Regions from separate parts of the Shewanella sp. BJSY2023SW007 genome, predicted to be linked through region 1. Evidence: predicted binding sites of a transcription regulator. Region 1 holds the regulator's gene; the other holds the start of a gene.
The links. Region 1 encodes MetJ, which represses methionine synthesis genes. Its sites were predicted from a motif close to TAGACGTCTAGACGTCTA; they were not measured.
Positions count from the first base shown of each region.

Region 2: serA (phosphoglycerate dehydrogenase) is a predicted target of MetJ. The motif match lies at 1,368-1,385, and genes of this name have one in related genera.

Region 1 is NZ_JBKORL010000038.1:799-11,768, forward strand. Features, by position in the region: gene ACMHXE_RS07055 (bifunctional aspartate kinase/homoserine dehydrogenase II) at 1-1,936, opposite strand, end outside; gene metB (cystathionine gamma-synthase) at 1,953-3,113, opposite strand; gene metJ (met regulon transcriptional regulator MetJ) at 3,329-3,643, shown strand; gene ACMHXE_RS07070 (sulfite exporter TauE/SafE family protein) at 3,719-4,462, shown strand; gene ACMHXE_RS07075 (conjugal transfer protein TraF) at 4,465-5,658, opposite strand; gene nrfD (NrfD/PsrC family molybdoenzyme membrane anchor subunit) at 5,816-6,760, opposite strand; gene ACMHXE_RS07085 (4Fe-4S dicluster domain-containing protein) at 6,757-7,329, opposite strand; gene phsA (thiosulfate reductase PhsA) at 7,342-9,621, opposite strand; gene ACMHXE_RS07095 (c-type cytochrome) at 10,175-10,501, shown strand; gene ACMHXE_RS07100 (DUF3373 domain-containing protein) at 10,622-10,970, shown strand, end outside.
Region 2 is NZ_JBKORL010000030.1:738-11,707, forward strand. Features, by position in the region: gene ACMHXE_RS06125 (helix-turn-helix transcriptional regulator) at 1-504, opposite strand, end outside; gene ACMHXE_RS06130 (DUF2238 domain-containing protein) at 714-1,319, opposite strand; gene serA (phosphoglycerate dehydrogenase) at 1,478-2,707, shown strand; gene ygfZ (tRNA-modifying protein YgfZ) at 2,807-3,772, shown strand; gene ACMHXE_RS06145 (HD domain-containing phosphohydrolase) at 3,831-4,862, opposite strand; gene ACMHXE_RS06150 (PAS domain S-box protein) at 4,954-10,248, opposite strand; gene ACMHXE_RS06155 (alanine/glycine:cation symporter family protein) at 10,714-10,970, opposite strand, start outside.

The DNA.
Region 1 (10,970 bases):
CCGGCTCAGTGATCCCCAGCTCTTTGGCCTGCAACACCAGCTCGGAGAAAGGTTTGATGCCATCGAAATGCTCAAACAGCCAGCAGAGCGTGCCGGAGAAGATACCGCCGACAGCCTCTACCCTGTCGCCGCTGTTGTGCAAATCATTGAGCGCGTGCTGCACCGGCAGCCCGGCGCCGCAACTGGCGTTGTAACGCCAGAACAGTCGGCGGTTACCCAGTTGTTGTTTCAGCTCACGGTAGAAAGGCAATGGCCCGGAGCCGGCCAACTTGTTGGCACTGACCATATGAATGCCACGGGCAAAAAACTCAGGATACTGCAGTGTCAATCCGGCGCTGGCACTGATATCCAGCGCCACCAGTTCATCGGCTTGCAGCAACGCAAGCTGTTCGAACAGATGTTCATACTGCCAAGGGGTAGCTTCGGCTTCAAACCTTGTCTGCCAGTCATCCCCAAAGATCCCCTCATTGCAGATCCAGGCACGGCTCGAACTCGCCAAGCCCAGGAGTTCAACACTGGCCTCCAGCTCACGTTTGAGGCCGTCGCGTGCTCGGCTAAATAGTTCCACCCAGGCTTCGCCTATGTTACCCACCCCCAGCAGAATAACGCCTATGCGTTTGCGGGGGCCGGCGCAGCGCCTGTGCACCTTCTGGGTCAGCAGGTTCACCTGAGATTTGGGCACCAGGGTGACCAGGCTGAGTTGGTCCTGATACAGAGGCCGCGCTTCACGGCTCAGCAAGCGGGCAAAACTACGGCGATAACTGCCGGCGCCACTGCTTACCAGGGCCACCAGCCCAAGCTCTCTGTCCTCGGTAATGCTTTGAATTTTGAGCTGGGATGTCTGCGCTTCCAGTAACTGCCAGACTTGGCGGGATAATTCGGGAGTAAAGGCCAGCTCAAGTTTGTGTTGCCCTTGAGACCAGTAGGCCAGCGGGGTCAAACCCGCCTCATTGAGCGCATCGAGCGTCTGAGTCTGAGCCTGGGTGCCATTGAACTCCAGGCTCAAGAGGGACACCTGATTGAGATTGGTCACCACAGGGGCGCTTGCGGCATCACTCTTGGGGGCTATCAGGGTAAAGTCGGTATGCGAGGCGTAGCTAGAACGCACCGCCAGGCTGACATCGGTATTAAATAACGGCTGCAGGGTACGGCAATGCAGTACCGGGGAGCCGAGCCGCGCCAGGCGGTCGGCCTCAGCCAGCGACATGCTACTCAGCAATTTGGCATCGGCAATCTTGTTGGGATCGGCATTGAACACCCCTTCAACATCTGTCCAGATAGTGACCCTGTCGATATCGGCCAGGCTGGCTATAAGAGTGGCACTGAAGTCGGAGCCGTTGCGACCGAGCAACAGAGTTTCGCCTTGGCTATTGGCGCAGATAAAGCCGGTGATCACCAGGCGCTCATCGGGATGCTCGGCCAGCAGCCGCTGCACCCTTTCACGGGACTCATCGAGGCGAATCCTGGGTACTGCGCCCTCATCGGCAATCAATAAACTGCGGGCATCCACATGGGAAGCGGCAACACCGGACTCCCGCAGCAGCGCCGCCATCAGTCTGGCCGACCAGCGTTCGCCGAAACCCACCACCTGATTGCATTGGTATTCGCTGAGTTCAGGCAAGGACAATAAACTGGCCAGTTGCGCCTTATCTGTAGACAGACGCTCCCGCAGTTGACGTGCCTGTTCATTGCCCAGCAGCTGTTCAATCAGATTCTGCTGATAACCGACAAGCACCTGTAGCTCTTCCTGCCACAGAGCGCCAGATTCCTTCAGGTTCAGCAGTTTATAGAGAAAATTGGTACTCTTGCCGGCAGCGGAAACCACCACAAGATCATCGGCATGACCATGGGTTAGCAAAATATGGGCGACCCGTCGGTAGCAATCGGCATCGGCGAGACTGGAACCGCCAAACTTATGTAGGTGACAACGTGCCATCTCAAGCTCCTTCAATTCAACAGTTTGCGGCTGCCGCCAATCCGGCGGCGATATCGTCCAGCAGATCCCGGCCATCTTCTATACCCACAGACAAGCGGATAAGCGTGTCTTTAATACCGGCTTCGGCGCGAGCCTCACTCGCCATGGCTCTGTGGGTCATGGTGGCGGGCACGGCCACCAGGCTCTCAACCCCTCCCAGGCTCTCGGCCACGGAAAACAGCTTGAGCGCGCCGAGGAAGGCAACCACCTGCGCCTCATCACCCTTGAGTTCAAAACTCAGCATAGCGCCAAAGCCACTCTGCTGCCTGGCGGCAATCTCATGACCTGGGTGACTCTTAAGCCCCGGATAGTAAACTTTGTCTACCACGGGACTCTGGCTCAGCAGCGCCACTATGCGCTCGGCATTGGCCTGATGCTCGCGGATCCTCAGCGCCAGAGTACGCAAGCCACGCAGGGTCAGGTAGCTGTCGAAGGCGCCACCGCTCAGCCCGAGCGTGTTGGACCACCAGTGCAATTGCTCTGCCAGTTCAGGATCTTTGGCAATCACGGCGCCGCCTACCACATCGCTGTGGCCATTGATGTATTTAGTGGTCGAGTGCACCACTATGTCGGCCCCCAACAGCAAAGGCTGTTGCAGCGCCGGCGATAAAAAGGTGTTGTCGACCACCACCAATGCCCCCTGCTGGTGGGCCGCCTCGGCAATGGCGGTAATATCCACTACCCGCAGCAGCGGATTGGATGGCGTCTCGAGCCACACCATGCGCGGCTTTTGCGCCAGGGCAGCGGCGAGTGCTTGCGGGTCGGTTTGATCCAAAACCTGCAAACGAAACTGGCCCTTGGCGGCCAGATTGGTGAACAGCCTATAGCTACCGCCATAACAGTCATGGGGCACCAACAAGAGGTCATCCGGCCCCAGCAGGTTGACTACCAGAGTAATGGCCGCCATACCGGTAGCGGTTATTGCCGCACTGCAGCCCTGCTCCAGCTCCCCCAAGGCATCCCCCAGAATGGAGCGGGTAGGATTACCCGAGCGGCTGTAATCAAAGGCTCTTGGCTGAGTGTGGCTATCAAAGGCATAGTTGGTCGACAGATAGATGGGTGGCACCACGGCCCCGTGCTGGCTGTCTGATTCGATGCCCTGCCGGACCGCTGTGGTTGCTAATCGCCGCTCTGTCATAATCGACTCCTGAATGCTGAAGTTCGACACCACAAAGATGTCTGGACGTCTAAATCTAACCAATGACCATCCAGCCGTCAATAGGCATCAAGACGTTTGGACGTCCAAATGTATGGATTTCTGTTCATATTGCACAGATTTTGCAGGCAATCATTTGACTGTATCCTGTAAGGGTTTAAAATCTGCTGCGAATTAGTGAGATCACAGGTGAATCAATGACTGAATGGAATGGCGAATACATCAGCCCTTATGCCGAACACGGCAAGAAGAATGAGCAAGTGAAAAAAATCACTGTCTCTATTCCGTTGAAGGTACTGAAAGTATTGACCGATGAGCGCACCCGGCGCCAGGTAAACAACCTGCGGCACGCCACAAACAGCGAACTGTTGTGCGAAGCCTTCCTGCATGCCTATACCGGCCAGCCACTGCCCAATGATGAGGATTTGTCCAAAGACAAACCAGACAGCATCCCGGAAGAAGCCAAACGCATGATGGATGCCATGGGCATTGAATGGGAAGACATGGAATAAGTGTCTTATTCCTCTGAATTATCTTATTGTTGAACAAGGATCGCTGCGCGATCCTTTTCTTTTGGGAGCTTGCGAATGCTGTCATTGATAGATCCCGTCACCCTGTTGCTGGCATCCCTGATCATATTTACCGGTGCCCTGACCCAGTCGCTGATAGGCTTTGGCCTGGCAGTGGTAGCCACTCCCTTATTGTATATCGTCGATCCGGAGCTGGTTCCCGCTCCTGTTATCGCCATGGGGTTTTCCATCGCCCTGCTGACACTGATACGCGAGCGCGGCCACCTGGAATTCAACGGCTTGCAATATGCCTTGCTGGGAAGGCTCCCCGGCGGCCTGATTGGTGCCACCCTGCTGTTGCTGGCACCGCAACCGATTATGGGCTTGACCATAGCCCTGATTGTGGCCGTAGCCGTATTCCTCAGCCTTAGAAAGTACAGCATCAAGATCAACCGCCTCAGCCTGTTTATTGCCGGGATATTTTCCGGGATATTCGGCACCGTGGCCGCCATAGGTGGACCGCCGATGGCTCTGCTGCTGGCGGGTAAGGATGCCAGTCAGTTCCGCGCAGCGCTGTCGGCCTTCTTTATCTTCAGCTCCTTGATAGCCTTGATTATTCTCGGCTGTTTTGGCCTCTTGACCTTGAGACACTTATGGCTGTCGCTGTTGCTGCTGCCTGCGGTATTTCTCGGTTTTCTGCTGGCTGGCCGCTTGGTGGGCCGGGTGGATAAAGAGAAGACCCGAGTTCTGACGCTGGCGCTGTGCGCCCTGAGCGCTCTGTTGCTGACCATCAAATCAAGCCTGGCGCTCATCAACGGTTAATTTTAGAAGTGATAGCTGGTTTGCAGCACGCCGCCTATGGCGTCATCGCTGCCAAACATGCCGGTGAGATCCAGCCGGAAACTGTTGCCTATGGCGAACCCTGTCCCGAGTGAATAAAGATCAGCGCTGTGATCATTGAGATCCTGGCGATAACCGAGCCGTAAAGCAACCCAGTCGGTAGGCCGGTATTCACCGCCTAAACGCCAATAGCGGCTGCCCTCAAGCTCGGCAAACTTGTCGTTGTCGGTAAGATCCAAGTCGCTGCTGAGTGAAAAGGCTGCCCAGTCATAGGCCACCCCGGCGGTAACCATAGGTTTCACCTGATAGGTAAGCTGCACGCCGCCGGCCTCTATGCTGCTTAAGTCCCGCTCGATAAGATTACGACCGCTGACACCGATAACCAAACCATCCAATGGCTGAAATGCCAGGCCAAGATCCAGGTTAAAGCCTGTGTCATCACTGCGATAATCATCATCATTGAAATCATCGGCATCGAAGTTGTTGGCGCTGACGGCATAGTTGAAACTATCCAGCCGTTGCAGCTTGGGAGTGACTCCCACTGTCACCGGCATATTGACGATAGATAGCGGATAGCTCACAGCCACCCCGAGCTCGGAAACCGCCCCGGCCACCACTCGCCCCTGGGAGGTCAAATCTTGGATTTCCGGCGGGTTATTGGGATCCAGATTATCCAGGGTATCAATATCCGCAGCGGCGATTTCGGCTATCCCCAGAGCATCGAGATAACTCTTGAACACAAAGGCATAGCTAAAACCATCCGAGGGCAGGACCAACGCCATATTGATACCGGCACTAACGTAAGCGCTATTGCCCTGCAGCGATTGCAAGTCACCACTGAGGCGCTTGCGGTAGTCATCGATAGCCGCTGTGTCGGCGGCGTCTATGGCATTGACCAGGGCGTCATAGTTATCCTGCAGGGCGTCAAACTTGTCGATCATCTGATCTTTATCGGCGCCATCGGCGCCTATGGTGGGAATGAGTAAACTGAAGTCACTGCTGCGGCGCGAAGGCAAAGCCAGCAGGGCCGGATTGGAAAAGGCCGCCGCCTCACGATTACCGGCCGCCACGGCAACCCCGCCCATGGCATCGGCGCGGGCCTCATAAACATCCTGCCCAGCCAACGCCAGCGTGCTGGCAAGCCCCGTCGTAAGCAGTGTCAACAGACTCAGTTTCATCTCATCACCCTCTTGCTTTTATCTGTAACCAGACGCAAGACGTTAGTTATATGGGTTAAAGATAGTCCAAATCTCAGTGGCACAATGGTATCAAGATACAAAAAAAGCCCGTACCAAATGATACGGGCTGAGGCTCAAACAGGTTCAGAAGTACTTGTTAACCAAGATAGCTCTGACCTGCATAGAGAATAAAGTGTCTAAGTGCCAGCACCCCGGTCAGACTACAGCAGGCTACCGCCAACATAGCGCCCTTGGTGTGACGGGTACTCGCAGGCAGCAACAACATTGAAAGCAGCGGGATACCAAAGCCGATACCCACAACCCCAATCCAGAACACGCTGGCCCAGACGCCACTTGTCAGTGATGCCAGCGCTGCCGCCGCTGCACCGCCCTTGAAATAGAGCGCGCAGAACAGCATGAACAGGAACAGGATTTCTGCCGCCATTATGGGCAATTCCAAACCGTGCATCCGTCCCAGCTGTGGGCAGTGCTTGTCTGTCTTGAACAGCAGCAGCGCCACTACCGCATTGGCGGCCGCACCGGCCGACAAGCCGGATACCAGGAACAGCGCCGGTAATACGGCAGTGTTCAGCATGGGGTAAGCGTTCATGGCGGAGATCAGGAAGCCTGTGTAAGCACCCACGACAATCGCCAGCACAAACAGCAGTACTTCCATAGTCTTGCGAAGGCCAGTCAGTGATTCTGCAATCCCTTTAAGAAAGCCCAGGCCCCAGTTACCGAGATCATCTTTCAGCACGACCAGCGCATAGGCAAAGGTCAGCGGAATATAGGCCAGCAGCGCCAACACCCCGATGGACATCACAGATGTCAGGTTGTAGTTGATCAGGATCAGCCAGAAGTGGAACGGCTTGGTCAGGTCAAACACCAGACACAGCATCCCCAGACAAATAGCCACTGGCGCTATCAAGGCTGCCGCCTTGAGAAGACCGCTGTCACCCTCTGTCTTGTTTTGCACCCAACGCAGCCCGATACCAATCAGCAGACTGCCTGCCGATAACCCAGCCAAGAAGAGGTAAACCGCAATGACCCAGTTCCAGGTTACAGGGTCGTATTGTGTCATATCGCCCCAAGTATTGTTCATGATTGGATCCCCCCTCTCTTGACAGGAATACGGTAGATTCTGGGCTTGGTACCCAGATGGGTCTTGTCCTGATAAGTCACGCGAGTGTTAAGCAGAGTCGCCACCTCGCTGCCGACCTCATTGGCATCACCGAACACCAGGGCATCGGTAGGACATACGGTCACACAGGCGGGTTGTTCGCCGCGCGCCAGTCGGGTGTCCTTACAGAAGTTGCACTTGTCGGCTACCTTGGTTTCCGGGTTCATAAAGCGCACTTTGTAGGGGCAGGCCGCCACACAGTACATACAGCCAACGCATTTATCTGCCTTGATGGAAATAATGCCGTCCTCGCCCACATAGGCCGCTCCGGTAGGACAGACCTTAACGCAAGGGGCATCTTCACACTGCTGACAGGAAACCCTGTGATACTTGAAGTGCAGATGCGGCGCATCCCCGAATGGACCTTCTACCCTTACCTGCAGGCGAGTTACGCTCTCAGGTACACCGTTTTCGCTGCGGCAGGCGACGTTACAGGCCTGACAGCCGATGCACTTATTCTCGTCGTGCACCATCACATATCTTTTAGTCATCTTCGCCTCCCCTTATGCCTTTTCCAGCTTCACACCTGTGGTGTGTACGTTCATACCGCACACAGGTGCAGTCACGTTGGGCAGCAGGTTGCCGCAATGCACACCCTTGCCGGTCGCCCGTGCCAGCTCCTTGTTCTTGGAACCAAAGCCCATGTAGGCGAATACAGTGTCGGGACGTATACCCTTGGTCACCAGCGCGTGGCCCTCTTCACTGCCGACACTGGACGTGAGACGAATGGCATCCCCATTCTCAATGCCATGCTTGGCGGCGGTGTCAGGGTGGATCCAGACGGCGTTGTCGGACATCAGGTTGGCCAGCATAGGCACATTGTGAGTTGCGCCATTGGTATGCACCGCCACCTTGCCCTGAATAAAGTAGAGCTCATCCGGCTGTTTCAGGGTCACTTCGCGATAAGCGATAGTGCCGCGTCCAGGCGCCATGCCTTCCACCTTGGCGGAGGTCAGTTCAATCTTGCCGCTGGGGGTCTTGAACTTAAGCGCGCTGCCGTAGGTACCATCTTCATCCATGGCTCTGGCGTTGGGGTAGGCGGCGACAAAGTCGGCCACCATCTTGGGTTCGCGCAGCATCAGCGGTTTGCCGTAGCTGACAAAGCCCTTGTCCTTGATGTGCTGTAGCAGCTGGGCGTCTTTATTCACCTGCAGGAATTGCAGGGTTTCCATGTTTTCCCAGGGATAGTACTGCTCCAGGCCCATCTCTATGCCCAGTTCACGGAAAATTTGCCAGGAAGGCTTGGCATCGCCAATCACATCCACCACTTGCTGACGCAGGTAGTAGGCCGGGTTCTTGCCGGACTTGTCGGCCACCTCTTCATCCCGCTCCAGATAAGTACACTCAGGCAGTATGATGTCGGCCCAGGCGGCGGTTTCACTGATGTAAACATCACAGGAAACCACAAACTCCATCTTCTTCAGGCTCTCAACCACCTTGGCGCGGTCAGTCATGGTCTGCATAGGGTTGGTACGGCTCATAACCCAGGCCCGCAGTTGGTAAGGCTTGGCTTCCAGGGTTGCATCTATGATTGACTGATAGATACCACCACCGGACCAGGCCATGGCAAACTGCTCATCCATCTGGTCGATACGTTTGGCTTGCGGCTTGGGCAGTTTAACGCCCGGCTTACCCAGCTCAGGAGCCACGGTCTCACCGGCAAACTTGTTGTAACCACCGGCCTTCTTACCCATGTAGAGACCACCCTTACGCTCCAGGTTACCGATCAGTACGTTGGCGGCATACAGTGCCCGGCGCATATCGAATTCTTCCGGAGTGAAGGTAGATCTGTGGCCAAAGTCGACCACGGCATGGGGCGCCGCGGCGGCATACTCGTGAGCAATACGGCGGATATCTGCGGCAGGTACGTCGGAAATTTTCTCAGCCCATTCGGGGGTGTAGGCCTTAACCTCAGCGGCAAACTCTTCAAAACCCACAACATAGCGCTCAATAAAGGCCTTGTCATAAAGGTTGTCGGCAATCAGCACATGGCACAGCGCCAGGGCTACGGCCACATCCGAACCGGGACGAATGGCATACCACTCATCGGCCTTGTCGGCCACCACAGAGAACCTGGGTTCAAACACCACCAACTTGGCGCCTTTGTCAGCCTGGGCCTTCATCATTCCCCGGGTTTCGGACATATTGATCCCCTCATAGAGGTTATGACCGAAGTTGATGATGTACTTGGAGTTGGAGAGATCCCGCTTCACCTTGGTACCGAACATCGCCTTGGCGGCAACCACATAACCGCCCGGGCAAGTGGTGTTATGGGTAAAGGAGTTGGGGCTGCCGTAAGCCTGACCCAAATAGAACAGGTGTCCGGACAGCGAACCTGACTTGGAGGAAAATGCCACGGCTTCAGGACCATGGTCGGCCTTGATTTGATTCAGCTTGGTAGCGATGGTTTGATAGGCTTCCTGCCAGCTGATTTCGGCCCACTTGCCTTCGCCGCGCTCACCGACACGCTTGAGTGGTTTGACAATCCTTTGTGGATCGTACAATAAACTGAGGCCGGCGCCGCCACGGGCACAGACCTTACCGCCGAATGATTTGGCTTCTTTATTGCCAGAAATAAAGACGTTTTTGCCATCGACTATCCGCGCCGAAATCGGGCAACGGGTCGAACACATCTCACACATACTGGCAATTTCAGTGGCACTGCCGGTCAGAGGGCTGCGCCCCAAAGCCGCCAGCGAACCGGGCAGAACTCCGGCCAGGGCACAAGTTGCCCCTCCGGCTCCAGCCCCTTTCAGAAAGGTGCGCCTATCAAGCTCTATCATGGTTTACCTCCATCCTCTCCCCTTGGGGAAAGGTCGCTCACACAGGTTATTGTTTGAATGGGATTCCGCTTGACTACAGCGGCTTGAGCTCATTGTTTACCCATTAAATTCCTGTGGGTATTGTGGTAAACCACATAGGGGGAGTGAGTGTGATCCATGCCCCGCAAAGATGCCGGAAAGGACATGAAAGTGTGAGGGTAATCCAGCCTCTAGCCGTTAAAAAAAAGCCACCACAAGCACCAAACCAGTTAACAAAAACCACTTTAGAGACAACAAATATTCACAACTGTTAAGCCGATCACGCTCATAAAATCAACCAAAACAACAGTGATGATTTCTGAGGAAAAAATAAAAACACAATAAAATTAAATAAATAAATACAAAAACGGTAAATCAATTAGATTTATTTCAATGATATTTTTATCAATTAGATTATTTTCATGAAGGTGATCTACTTCAAAGCTGATAAACCTCAGGATTGCTAAATTGACAACCGCAAGGACACATAAAATAACAGCCCATTAACGGAGCGGGCGGTCACCCAGAGGAATAGATGATGAACACCAGCAGCAAACTCGGCCTTCTGCTTTTAGCCTGTGCATTGGCCACAGGCGCCACCGCAGCCGACGGCGGCAACCCCAAGAAAGGCAAACACTTGTACAAAAAAGTCTGTAAAGAGTGTCACAGCAAAGCTGGCATAGGCGGCGAACTGACTCCCATGAGCAAGACCATGAGCCAATGGGACAGATTCTTCGCCAGAGACAAACACAAAGCCAAACCCGAGGCGTTTCAGCCTTTAACTGAGCAGGAACTCAAGGATATTCAACAGTTCCTGTACGACCATGCCGCCGACTCGGATCAACCCCAGACCTGCGGTTGATCCGAGCGCATAGGCGCCAATCACTTAACTAAATTTACGGCTTGCAAGCCAAGTATGGGGTTACCCCAGGGCCGCTTGCTGCCTGAAAATGACCGGCAAGGCCGGTCAGGAGAATCAACTATGCGTACTCTTATCGCACTGGCGGTGGCCCAGGCACTGGGTTTGGCTCTGCTCGGCAGCCCCCAGCTTCAGGCCGGGGAACTGGATGACAGCACCAAGATCCACGAGCTTAAACAGCAACTGCAGGAGATCACCGAAGAGCTGGATATACTCAACAGCCGGGTGGACAAGACAGAGCGGCACACGGCGCTCGATCGACTGGAGATCAGCGGCGACTTTCGCACCCGAGCCCACTCGCTGCACTATGGCAATGTCACCTGGCATCCGGCGATCAAGATGGACTTCAACGACTTCGGCGCCAAAGCCATGGCCGGCGAACTGGGCAACCCCATGGATCCCACCTCGCCCC
Region 2 (10,970 bases), on a different contig from region 1:
GGAAACCAGTTGAATAATGGTTCGCTCACGCCGGGTCAACATCTGCAGCATGGAAACTGTATCGGCCGACATCTCATTGCCTGTATCCAGAGTTTTGACCAACTTACGGAACATCTTGCTGATAAGGGTTCTGTCGTACCAGAGCTCATCGGCCACCATCTTGCGCAGACCAGTAAGCATAAGATCGATACGCTGATCTGAGTAGAGCACTCCGCGGATCCCCAGCAACATAGCCGATTCCTGATCCAGTGACCCTCTGTTGACTTGATAAAGAGCGACTGGAACGTGAGAAACCAGACGACTGGCCAATAAAGGGATCCCCTTATTATCCAGCGCAGCCCCCTTCTGAGAGATTAGATAAAAAGTACTATCACTCTTCTGCGGTTCCAGCTGCTCCGGATGGCGTACTATACGGGTCTTAAGACCGATGGACTCGGCCAGTATGGCCAAATGACAAGGGGCGGCTATTTGATTTATAAAAACCAACTCATTGATACTACTCATTTTTACTCTTCTCCCTGAAAAGTCTTGCTTATATCCCTAAAGGGATAGCTTCCTTAATCACTTTAAGCGCTACTACACAAAAAGCATCAGACGATTCTGACCAGATAGTGTCCGGTTTTCATCACCATAAAGTATTATTCTAACAATCTTTAACGACTTTTCTGACAAAAGATTGTAAAGAGTGTATCCAAAACTCTTTGTTCCAACTGTCAATCTATGCCTAAATGCCGCAGTTGACGGTCATGAAATGAGGATAAGAAGAACAAGGCAGCGATAGCACCGACAAGGGCCATTAGCATATCCGACTGGGTATCCCAGACGTAACCTTGGGTGCCGAGAAAAGCCTCGGCGCCGGTTCCGGTGGCAACGGCGACCCACCATTCAATCAGTTCATAGAAGGCCGATAAGGCCAAGGCAAAACAACTGACCAGAAAAGCACACCAGGCACCAGGTTTCACCGCTTGATTACGCAGCAGTATCTCCCTGGCAATCATTGCCGGGATAAACCCTTGCGCCAAATGACCCAACTTATCGTAGTTATTGCGCTCAGAGCCCATCCACTGTGCCAAAGTATCGAACAGCGGCACCTCGGCATAAGTGTAGTGGGCGCCGACAAACAGTATCAGGCAATGCACCAAGATCAGGCCATAAAGCAGCGGGGTCAACGGAAAACGTTTGCGGGTAAAAAACAATATCGGCAGTGCCAACATACCCGGCAGCGCTTCCAGCCACCAAGTGAAATCATCTTTGGGGGCAATGGCCGACCAAATAAGTACCGCAAAATAAATGACCAGCCAGATAATTGTGTTTTTCAAGCCACTTTCCTTATGCCAGTGATTGTTCTCAATTAGGGAAAAATACTTTAGCCATCTAGCCCTCCACTTCATCTGAAAAAAGTGCTACTTTGGTTGGGCATGAGCGAAAATATCATAGCATACGTACATTAGTTAATAATCAAGAGGGTACCTATATCATGGCGAAACACTCGCTGGACAAGGATAAAATTAAAATCCTGTTGTTGGAAGGCGTCCACCAATCAGCCGTTGATGTGCTGGAAAGGGCTGGCTACACCAATATCGAGTATCATAAGGCATCACTTTCCGGCGCTGAACTGCAGCAGTCGATCAAAGATGCCCATTTCGTCGGAATCCGCTCCCGTACCCAACTGACCCAAGAAGTCTTGCAACGAGCTGAAAAGCTGGTTGCCATAGGATGTTTCTGTATCGGTACCAACCAGGTCGATCTCAAGGCGGCCGAGCAACTGGGTATTCCAGTATTCAACGCGCCCTTCTCCAATACCCGCAGCGTGGCCGAACTGGTACTCGGTGAAATCATCATGTTGCTGCGCGGTATTCCGCAGCGCAACGCCCTGGCCCATCGTGGTGGCTGGCTCAAGAGCGCCAATGGCAGCTTCGAAGCCCGTGGCAAGACCCTTGGGGTCATAGGTTATGGTCATATCGGCACCCAGCTTGGGATCCTTGCCGAAACCTTAGGGATGAAAGTGATCTTCTTCGATATCGAAGATAAGCTGCCGCTGGGTAACGCCCAGCAGGTTCACTCCATGGAGCAACTACTGTCTCAGGCCGATGTGGTCAGCCTGCATGTGCCCGAAACACCTCAGACCAAAGAGATGATTGCCCAGGCCGAACTGGCGATGATGCGCAAGGGCAGCATACTGATCAATGCTTCCCGCGGCACAGTGGTAGATATCGACGCTCTGGCTGTCGCCCTCAAAGAGCAACAGTTGGCCGGCGCCGCTATTGACGTTTTCCCGGTTGAGCCCAAGTCCAATACTGACGAATTCCAAAGCCCGCTGCGCGGTCTGGACAATGTGCTGTTAACCCCACACATAGGTGGCAGCACAGAAGAAGCCCAGGAAAACATAGGTATTGAAGTTGCCGGCAAACTGGCCAAATACTCAGACAACGGCTCTACCCTGTCGGCAGTTAACTTCCCGGAAGTATCGCTTCCGCAGCATAAAGATGCCTCCCGACTGCTGCATATTCACCATAACCGCCCCGGTATTCTGATCAAGATTAACCAGGCGTTCTCGGAGAAAGGCATCAACATTTCAGCCCAGTACCTGCAAACCACACCGACCATAGGTTATGTGGTGATGGAAGTGGATACCACTCAGGCGGAAGAAGCACTAACAGAACTCAAGTCTATCGAAGGCACTATCCGCACCCGATTGCTGTTCTGATTTTCACAGGGCGCCTTATTACCCTTGGCGCCCTGTTTATTTCTGTCAAATCCGCTACAATCGCAGATCTCTTAATGCCTTCAATCTCAGGATCTTGTTATGAGCATTTGCGTTTCACAGCCCGATTGGCCTCTGGATGCCGGCATTCCGGATCTGCTTATTTCCCGCCTCTCTCACTTGGGTCTACTTGCCGTTACCGGTGAACAGGGCCGCAGCTTTATCCACGGTCAGGTCACCACAGATATCAGCTCTCTCACGACAGAGCAGTGGCGTTGGGGCGCTCACTGCGACCCCAAAGGCAAGATGCTTTCAAGCTTCAGAACCTTTACTCTGGGTGATGCCCTGATATTGATGATGCCAAGAGATACCCTGGCAGCTGACTTGCCGCAATTGAAGAAGTATGCGGTATTCAGTAAGGCCGAACTGGTCGATGTCAGTGACGATTACAGCCTCTTGGGTGTTGCCGGGACCAAGGCTGCCACTTGGCTGGCAGAGCAGCTCCCGGGCTTCAACGCCGAACAACAAGTCAGCGTCATCGAAGGCGGCGTAGTGCTGCAAGATGGCGAGAGCTTTATTCTGGTACTGCCCAAGGCCGAGGCCGAGGCCTTGTGTCAGCAACAGCTACTAGTCGATGCCAGTGCCTGGCAAGAGCTGGAAATCCTCGCCGCCTACCCTAACCTGCCGGCAGCACTCATGGGTCAATTTGTACCGCAAATGTGCAACTTGCAGGCCATTAATGGCATCAGTTTCACCAAGGGTTGCTACATGGGCCAGGAAACCGTCGCCCGAATGAAGTATCGCGGCGGCAACAAGCGGGCACTTTATATTCTCAAAGGTAAAGCCACTGTCGATATCACTCCTGAAACCACGCTGGAGAAGGCTCTGGATGGCGGTTTTCGTAGGGGCGGCAGCATTATTGAAGCCGTCCAACGAAATGGCGAGTTGCTGCTGACTGCAGTGCTGGCCAATGACACAGAAGTCGGCGCCAAATTCCGCATCGCCGATGATGAAAACAGCGAACTGACAGTACTGCCTCTGCCCTACTCTCTGGAAGAGCAGGAGTAACAATGAATGACCCAATAAAGGCGCCGTCGGCGCCTTTATTTTTATCCGCAGTTTGTTGCTATTCGGTGCCGGACTCGGTTTCCATATGGGTATCACGCACCTCAATCACCTGGGGCAATATCTGTTTGAAGAACTCCACCAGTTCAGGATCAAAGTGTTTCCCCGACTCTGACTCCAGTAGCGCCATGGTATCTTCTATGCTCCAAGCCTTCTTGTAAGGTCGAATCGAAGTCAGGGCATCGAAGACATCGGCAATGGCGACGATTCGCCCCTCAATGGGAATATCTTCGCCTTTCAACCCACTGGGATAACCTGAGCCATCCCACTTTTCGTGGTGGGTCAGTGCTATCCTCCGGGACATCTGCAGCAGAGGATCCGGATGTTCACCAATAATCTCGGCGCCGATTTCGGCGTGTTGTTGCATGATTCTCCACTCTTCGGCATCCAGCTTGGCCGGCTTTTTCAGCACTGCGTCCGGCGTACCTATCTTGCCGATATCATGCATGGGCGCCGCGTTATAGAGTAGTTCACAAAAGTGTTCCGGCAACTGGGCCTGCTGCGCCAGTAGCTTGGCGTAGTGGCTCATGCGAATAACGTGTAAGCCGGTTTCGTTATCCTTGTATTCGGCAGCGCGGCCCAGGCGACGAATGATCTCGAAACGGGTCTGTTCCAGCTCGTGGGTGCGTTCACGCACCTGTTGTTCCAGCAAGCGCTGCTGATCATAGAGGGCCAGATGGTTACGTACCCGCGCCTTAACTATCGGGGCACTGACAGGTTTGGTGATGTAGTCGACGGCTCCCAAATCAAACCCCTGGGTCTCATCGGCCACTTCAGAGAGAGCGGTGACAAAGATCACCGGAATATGGCAAGTCATAGGCTCTTGCTTGAGACGCTTACAGACCTCATAGCCATTCATACCCGGCATCATCACATCCAGGAGGATTAGATCCGGAGGATTCTTCTGCGCCAACGCCAAGGCTCTTGGGCCATCTATCGCCACCTTGAGCTTATAGTCATCGCCGAGGATCCCGAGCAGAATATCAATATTCTCCGGTGTATCATCCACCACCAGTACAGTGGCTTTTTCCATCTCAATCTCCCTCTTACTCCAGGTTCCGCATCGCTCTTGGACGTCACTGGTATATCCTGTGACCCACATTACCTATTGAGTATAGCCAGGGTCACTCAGTCTCGTTCAGCTCTTGCTGCAGCTCGCGGACAAGATCGGCAGCATCATCAAACTGATAGCTGCCAACCATGCTGCTGACAGGTTTCAAGCGCTGCCACAGCGGTTTACTCACCCGGCGACTCAATGCTTCCAGTTGGACGACGGCTTCGGCATCAGCATCTTCCAGACTGCTTTGCAGTTGCTCCAAAGCGGTTTTAAGCGTCTCGGTATCCATCTCCTCGGCGGCATCAGCTTCCGTCTGAGAAGCGCTTTGCGGCTTATCCCCCATCCAGTCCGCAATGGCGTCGACAATAACGGCGACCCGCTTTTCCACTGCCTGCAACTCTTGCTCACACTCTTCGCCGGCTGCCAACTTGGCTTCCAATTGCCGCGCCTCTTCCACCAAAGGCTCAGAGCAGAGATTACCGGCCAGCCCCTTTAGGGTATGCGCCACCCTGACCGCTTCTTCCTGCTGTTGCTCCTTGAGCGCCTTGCGAATACGTTTGCCGACGTTGCCCTGACTACCTAGGAAACGCTCGAGGATACGTCGATAGAGGCGCTCGGAATGCTGCACCAGTTGTAGTCCCCGGTCGATATCCAGGCTCTCTTGTTCCGGCCAGCTCACCAGATCCTCAGAATCATCTCCATCGGCCATACCTGTGTTATTATTCCCTGCAACTGGGGCTTGTCCCCCTCCCAGATACTGCAACAACACCTGATACAAGAGGCTGACTTCTATCGGCTTGGCAATGTGATCATTCATGCCGGCCCTCAGGCACATCTCCTTATCGCCGGCCATGGCATTGGCCGTCATGGCGACCACAGGTAACTGCTCAAGCCCTGGCATCTTGCGCAGCGCCTCTGTGGCCTGATAGCCGTCCATTACTGGCATCTGGCAGTCCATCAGCACAAGATCAAACTGCTGCTGCGCCAGCTTCTCCAGCGCTATCTGGCCGTTTTCTGCGATAGACAAGTCTATGCCTACCTGCTCGAGAAACTCGGTCGCCACCTCCTGATTCATCTCATTGTCTTCCACCAGCAGCACGCGTTTGCCAACAAGAGCCGCCAGTTGCAGCGATTCGAGATCCAGTACCTTGCGCCTGACGGGAATATGCCCCTGACGTCCAAGCGCCAACATAATGCCGTCGAGTAATCTGGAGGCACTGACCGGCTTGGTGATATAGCCGTTGATCCCGAGTTGCTCCAACTGTTCGATAAAGTCACTGTTGGCGTGGGCCGATACCATGAGGATCAGCGGCGGCTCCTTTAGCTGCAATATTTGCCGGGCAGTTTCCATACCGTCCATCTCAGGCATTTTCCAATCGATCAGGGCCATCTTGTAGGGCTTGCGCTTCACCTTATCCAGCGCCTCCATGCCGCTGCGGGCACAGTCGACGGCAAAGCCCATGCTCTCGAGCGTAGTGCGCAAGATATCTCTGGCGGTGCCGTTGTCATCGACCACCAGAATGGGCATACCTTCCAGTTCCTGCTCGACATTCAGCTTGTCGTTTTCCGCCACTTTGAGCCGCACGGTAAAGAAGAAGCAACTGCCGTTGCCAAACTGGCTCTCGACACCGATTTCACCCTCCATCAGTTCCACCAGCTGTTTGGAAATCGCCAGCCCAAGCCCGGTACCACCGTATTTACGGGTGGTTGAGGTGTCTGCCTGGCTGAAAGACTTAAACAACCTGGCCTGCTGCTCGGCCGTCAGACCTATACCACTGTCGCGCACTGCGAATCTCAGGATCACTTCATCCTGCTCGCGGCTAAGCTCAGTTATCGACAGCATCACTTCGCCACGCTCGGTAAATTTAATGGCGTTGTTCATCAGGTTAATCAACACCTGACTGAGGCGCAGCGGGTCCCCTTCCAGATAACTGGGCACACCAGGGGCCACGGCAAACAACAGCTCCAATTGTTTATCAGCGGCACGTTCCGAGAACATATCCCCGAGATCTTCCAAAATACTGTCGAGCTGGAACGGCACCACTTCGATATCCAGCTTGCCGGCCTCAATCTTGGAGAAGTCGAGAATGTCATTGATGATCCCCAGCAGGGATTGCGACGCCCGTTCAATTTTTTCCACATAGTTACGCTGTTTGTTATCCAGTTTGGTCTGCAGGCACAGTTGTGACATACCGATAATGGCATTCATCGGGGTGCGTATCTCGTGGGACATATTGGCAAGAAAGTCGCTCTTGGCCTTGTTGGCGGCATCGGCTTCATCTTTGGCCGTCATCAGCTCATTGGACAAGAGTTTCAAGCGGGTAATATTGGCAATGCTCATGACCACTGAGCGTTCACGATCACCTTCTTCCTCAATTTCAGAAGCGTTGACAGCCATCCACATAGGCTCGCCCGAGGCACTGAGCAGGCGCCACTCGCCGCTGACACTGTGATCGTCACTCTGCTGCAGGCACTCGTACAACTCGCTGACTTTGCTTCTGTCTTCCGGCAGCATCAGTTCGGCAAACGAGCGACGTTTAAGCTGTTCGGCGCTCATTCCCATATCACTGCAGAATTGGCCGTTACAATCCATTATGGTGCCGCGATCATCCAGATTGACTATGCCTATGCCTGCGTTATCAAACAGGGCGCGGAAATGGGCCTCACTCTGAGCCAGCTCGGTTTCCATCTTTTTACGGCCGCTGATATCGGTCAGATAACCGTTCCAAAGCATGCCATCCTGCTGTTTACTGCCTTTGGCACCGGCCTCAAGCCAACGTACCTCGCCGGAAGGATGACGGTAGCGAAACTCTTTGATCCACTGCAGCCCCCCTTCACCGGAAAGCAGCCGAATAATACTGTCTCTATCTTCAGTAACGATCCGCTCGGCCACCAGTTCAAAATCGGCCATTACCTCATTCTTGTGGTGGCCCAAAGTGGCAATGGCTGCACTGGAAAGGAAGGTGAATCTGCGTTGCTGCGGGCCTTGCCAAAACAGTTGATACACAGTACTGGGCACAGACTCAGTGATGGTTTCCAGTTGCTCCCGCGACTGCTCCATCTTTTCCTGAGCCAGCTTGCTGTCGGTAATGTCGTTGAGGCTACCATCGAACCAGAGAGGATTCCCATCTTCGTCGTAACTGGCCTTACCCTTTTCATGGATCCAACGCACGCTGCCATCCCGGTGGCGAATGCGATACTCAACATCAAAGGCTTGCTGCTCGGCCAGAGCCGAGTTTATGGTGTCAGTACACAGCTGCTTGTCTTCATCTATGACCAGGGAGCCATAACTGCGCTTCTTGCTGTCGATGAAATGCCAGGCCGGATAACCGCTTATCTCTGTGATATTGTCGCTGACATACTCCATGGTCCACTGTTCATCGACCCTGGTACGATAAACGGCGCCGGGGATATTGGATACCAGACCGCGAAAACGGCTCTCGCTCTCGCGAATTTTACGCTCTACCGCCAGTTGCTCGGTCAGATCCCGAATCGATGCTGCTACCTGGCGTTTGCCCTTATGATCGGCCGGTAACAGGCTCAAACCTATCTGCACCGGAAACTGGGAGCCATTACACTTGAGTGCCTGCAGCGCCTTGCCCTTGGCCATCATGCGATCCTTACCGTCAGTCACAAAGGTATGACGCTTGGCCGCATGCTGCAAACGATCCACTTCCGGCAACAATTGATCTATGTTGAGCTTGAGCATCTCCTCGGCGTTATAGCCGAACAGCTCCTGACAACGGCTGTTGGAGAACACCAGCATGCCATTTTCATCGACAATCAGCATCGCCTCTGGCGCCGCTTCCAGCACTGCGTTGGACCAGGCCGCGGCGGAAAACTGCTCGGTAACATCGTTGAACAGCATCTCCACCGAAATCAACTTGCCTTCCTCATCGAGTAAGGGCTGCATAAACAGATCCAAACGTCTCAGCCCACCTTCGGCATCGGCCAACTCCACCTGATGCGGCGGCACAGACTCGCCGGCCAGCGCCTGTTCCATATACTGCCAATTTGCTTCGTTGATGCTGTTGCTGGAAAAGAGCCGTTGATACTTGCGCCTGAGCACCTCTGGGGAGATGCCCAACACCTTCTCCACCCCATCGCTGGCCTGCACTATCGCACCGTAAGGATCCATAGAGCAATAGAAGGACTTGTCACTCATGCCGTCGATAAGCTTGGCAAATCTGTTGCCTCGGGAGTCGAGCAGTGCCTGTTCTCTCTCCTCGAGGATTTCAGCCATCTCATTGAATTTATTGCTGAGAGTCGCAATTTCCCGCACTACGCCTTCAGGCTTTTGTAAACGTTTTATCAATCCCTTGCTGAAATCCACTATCCCGGCTTCCAACTGCTCCAGGGGCTGGGTGAGACGCTTGGCACTCCAGTAACTGGTCACCAGCAACAATATGGCCAACAACAACAGGTTGATTGTTAACGAGCTGAAATCCTGAAGGAAAGCGCGTAACAACTGTTTTTGTGGGGTAATCACCAACACCCGCCATTCCAGTGGCGCCACTCTGGCAACACTGGCAAGGTACTGCACACCATTGAGGTCACTCAGTGCTACTTCAGGAGTGTCGGCGGCGTAGATATGTTGTGCCGCTTCCTTTCCAGCGGCGGTATTGACGAGCCAATCTTCCAATTTGGCATTGCGGCTAAGGTTATTGTCCGGGTGATAGATGAGCCGCCCCTGGTTATCCAACACCAACAGCTTTTTGGGATCGATTCCCAAGCGAATCGGCAAGCTGGAAAGCGCCAGATCTGTGGTTATGACTCCCAAAGGTGCTGCTTCACTGCCAAAAGGCTGTGAGAAGGTGATCATCAAGGCATTGCCGGCCCCCTCGTCGAAATAAGGAGGAGCCCAATAACCGTCAGGATGCTTAAGCGCCTCGGTCCACCATCCCCATTCGCCGCTGGTGTAATCATAGGCTTCCTGACCTATGTCCATAATCGCAATAGAAAGATCCTGGCGAAAAGCATAGGGCGCGAAGCGTTTTTGCCCGGGCAGAAATCCGGGCTGAAAGGCAATGGCGCTGCCATAAAAATTGGGGTTGCGCTGCAATCTGTCTTTAAGCAGTTGATAAAGATCGTCAGCTTGCTGCAGGCGCTCGAATGACTCAAGATGCCCCAGGCTGTAGGCCAGAGTTTGGGTATTGCGCTGCGCCAAAGACAATTCAAATTCGAGCCGCTTGGCAGCAAAGTCGGCTTTTTCGGCCAGATCGGTAAAGAAGGCCTTTTCTTCATCCTGATAGTTATACCAGCCGGTGATCCCTGAGATCACAGTCATGATAATGATCAAGGGAACAGCTATTTGAAACAGAATGCGGCTGCGAAAAGTCCTGAGTGTCTTGCTATCCGGCATAAATCTGCCTCTCTGACTATATCCTTGTATCTCTGCAACAGCAGAGCCTCTGTCAGGCACACCCTCTTGGGCAATCAATGCCGAAGTACATCAGGCGACTGAAGACAACCAACTGATTACAGGTCAAAAATTAATCTTGTTATTTAAGCATTAGCCATAATGTTACACAAGTAACTCGGCGCGAATTTACATAAAATTCATCCATCAGCGAGCGCCGGATAAAACACTGCTGGCTAACAACAAGCTAAACTCACGGCGTAAAATAAACTCTTGTTAAACGTAAAATAGACTCTTGTTAAACATAGTGTATAACGCTGAGCTATCAGCCCCTTTCCGCCAGATAGCCCAGTAATATATCAGCAGCGGCTACCGAATAGGAGCCGGCAAATAGTGACAACCTTAAACCGCCTGCCAGGTTAACCAGGATAAGGCGGTGTGAAGACTGTTTGCATCCCTTGACAGCTATCAGCTATCAGCCTGAGCCATGGCCTCATCACTGCAGCCACGCAGACGCTGAAAATAACTGCGGGTTTCTGCCAGCACCAGATGGCGCAGACCTATAATGGCAATCAGATTGGGTATCGCCATCAAGCCGTTGACTATGTCGGCGAGCAGCCAGATGAGATCCAGCGTGATAAAGGCGCCCGAGGCGATAAGTCCGAGAAACATCCAGCGATAGAGCGGGATCCAGCGGCCCTTGGTGAGATAGCTCCAGCAGCGAT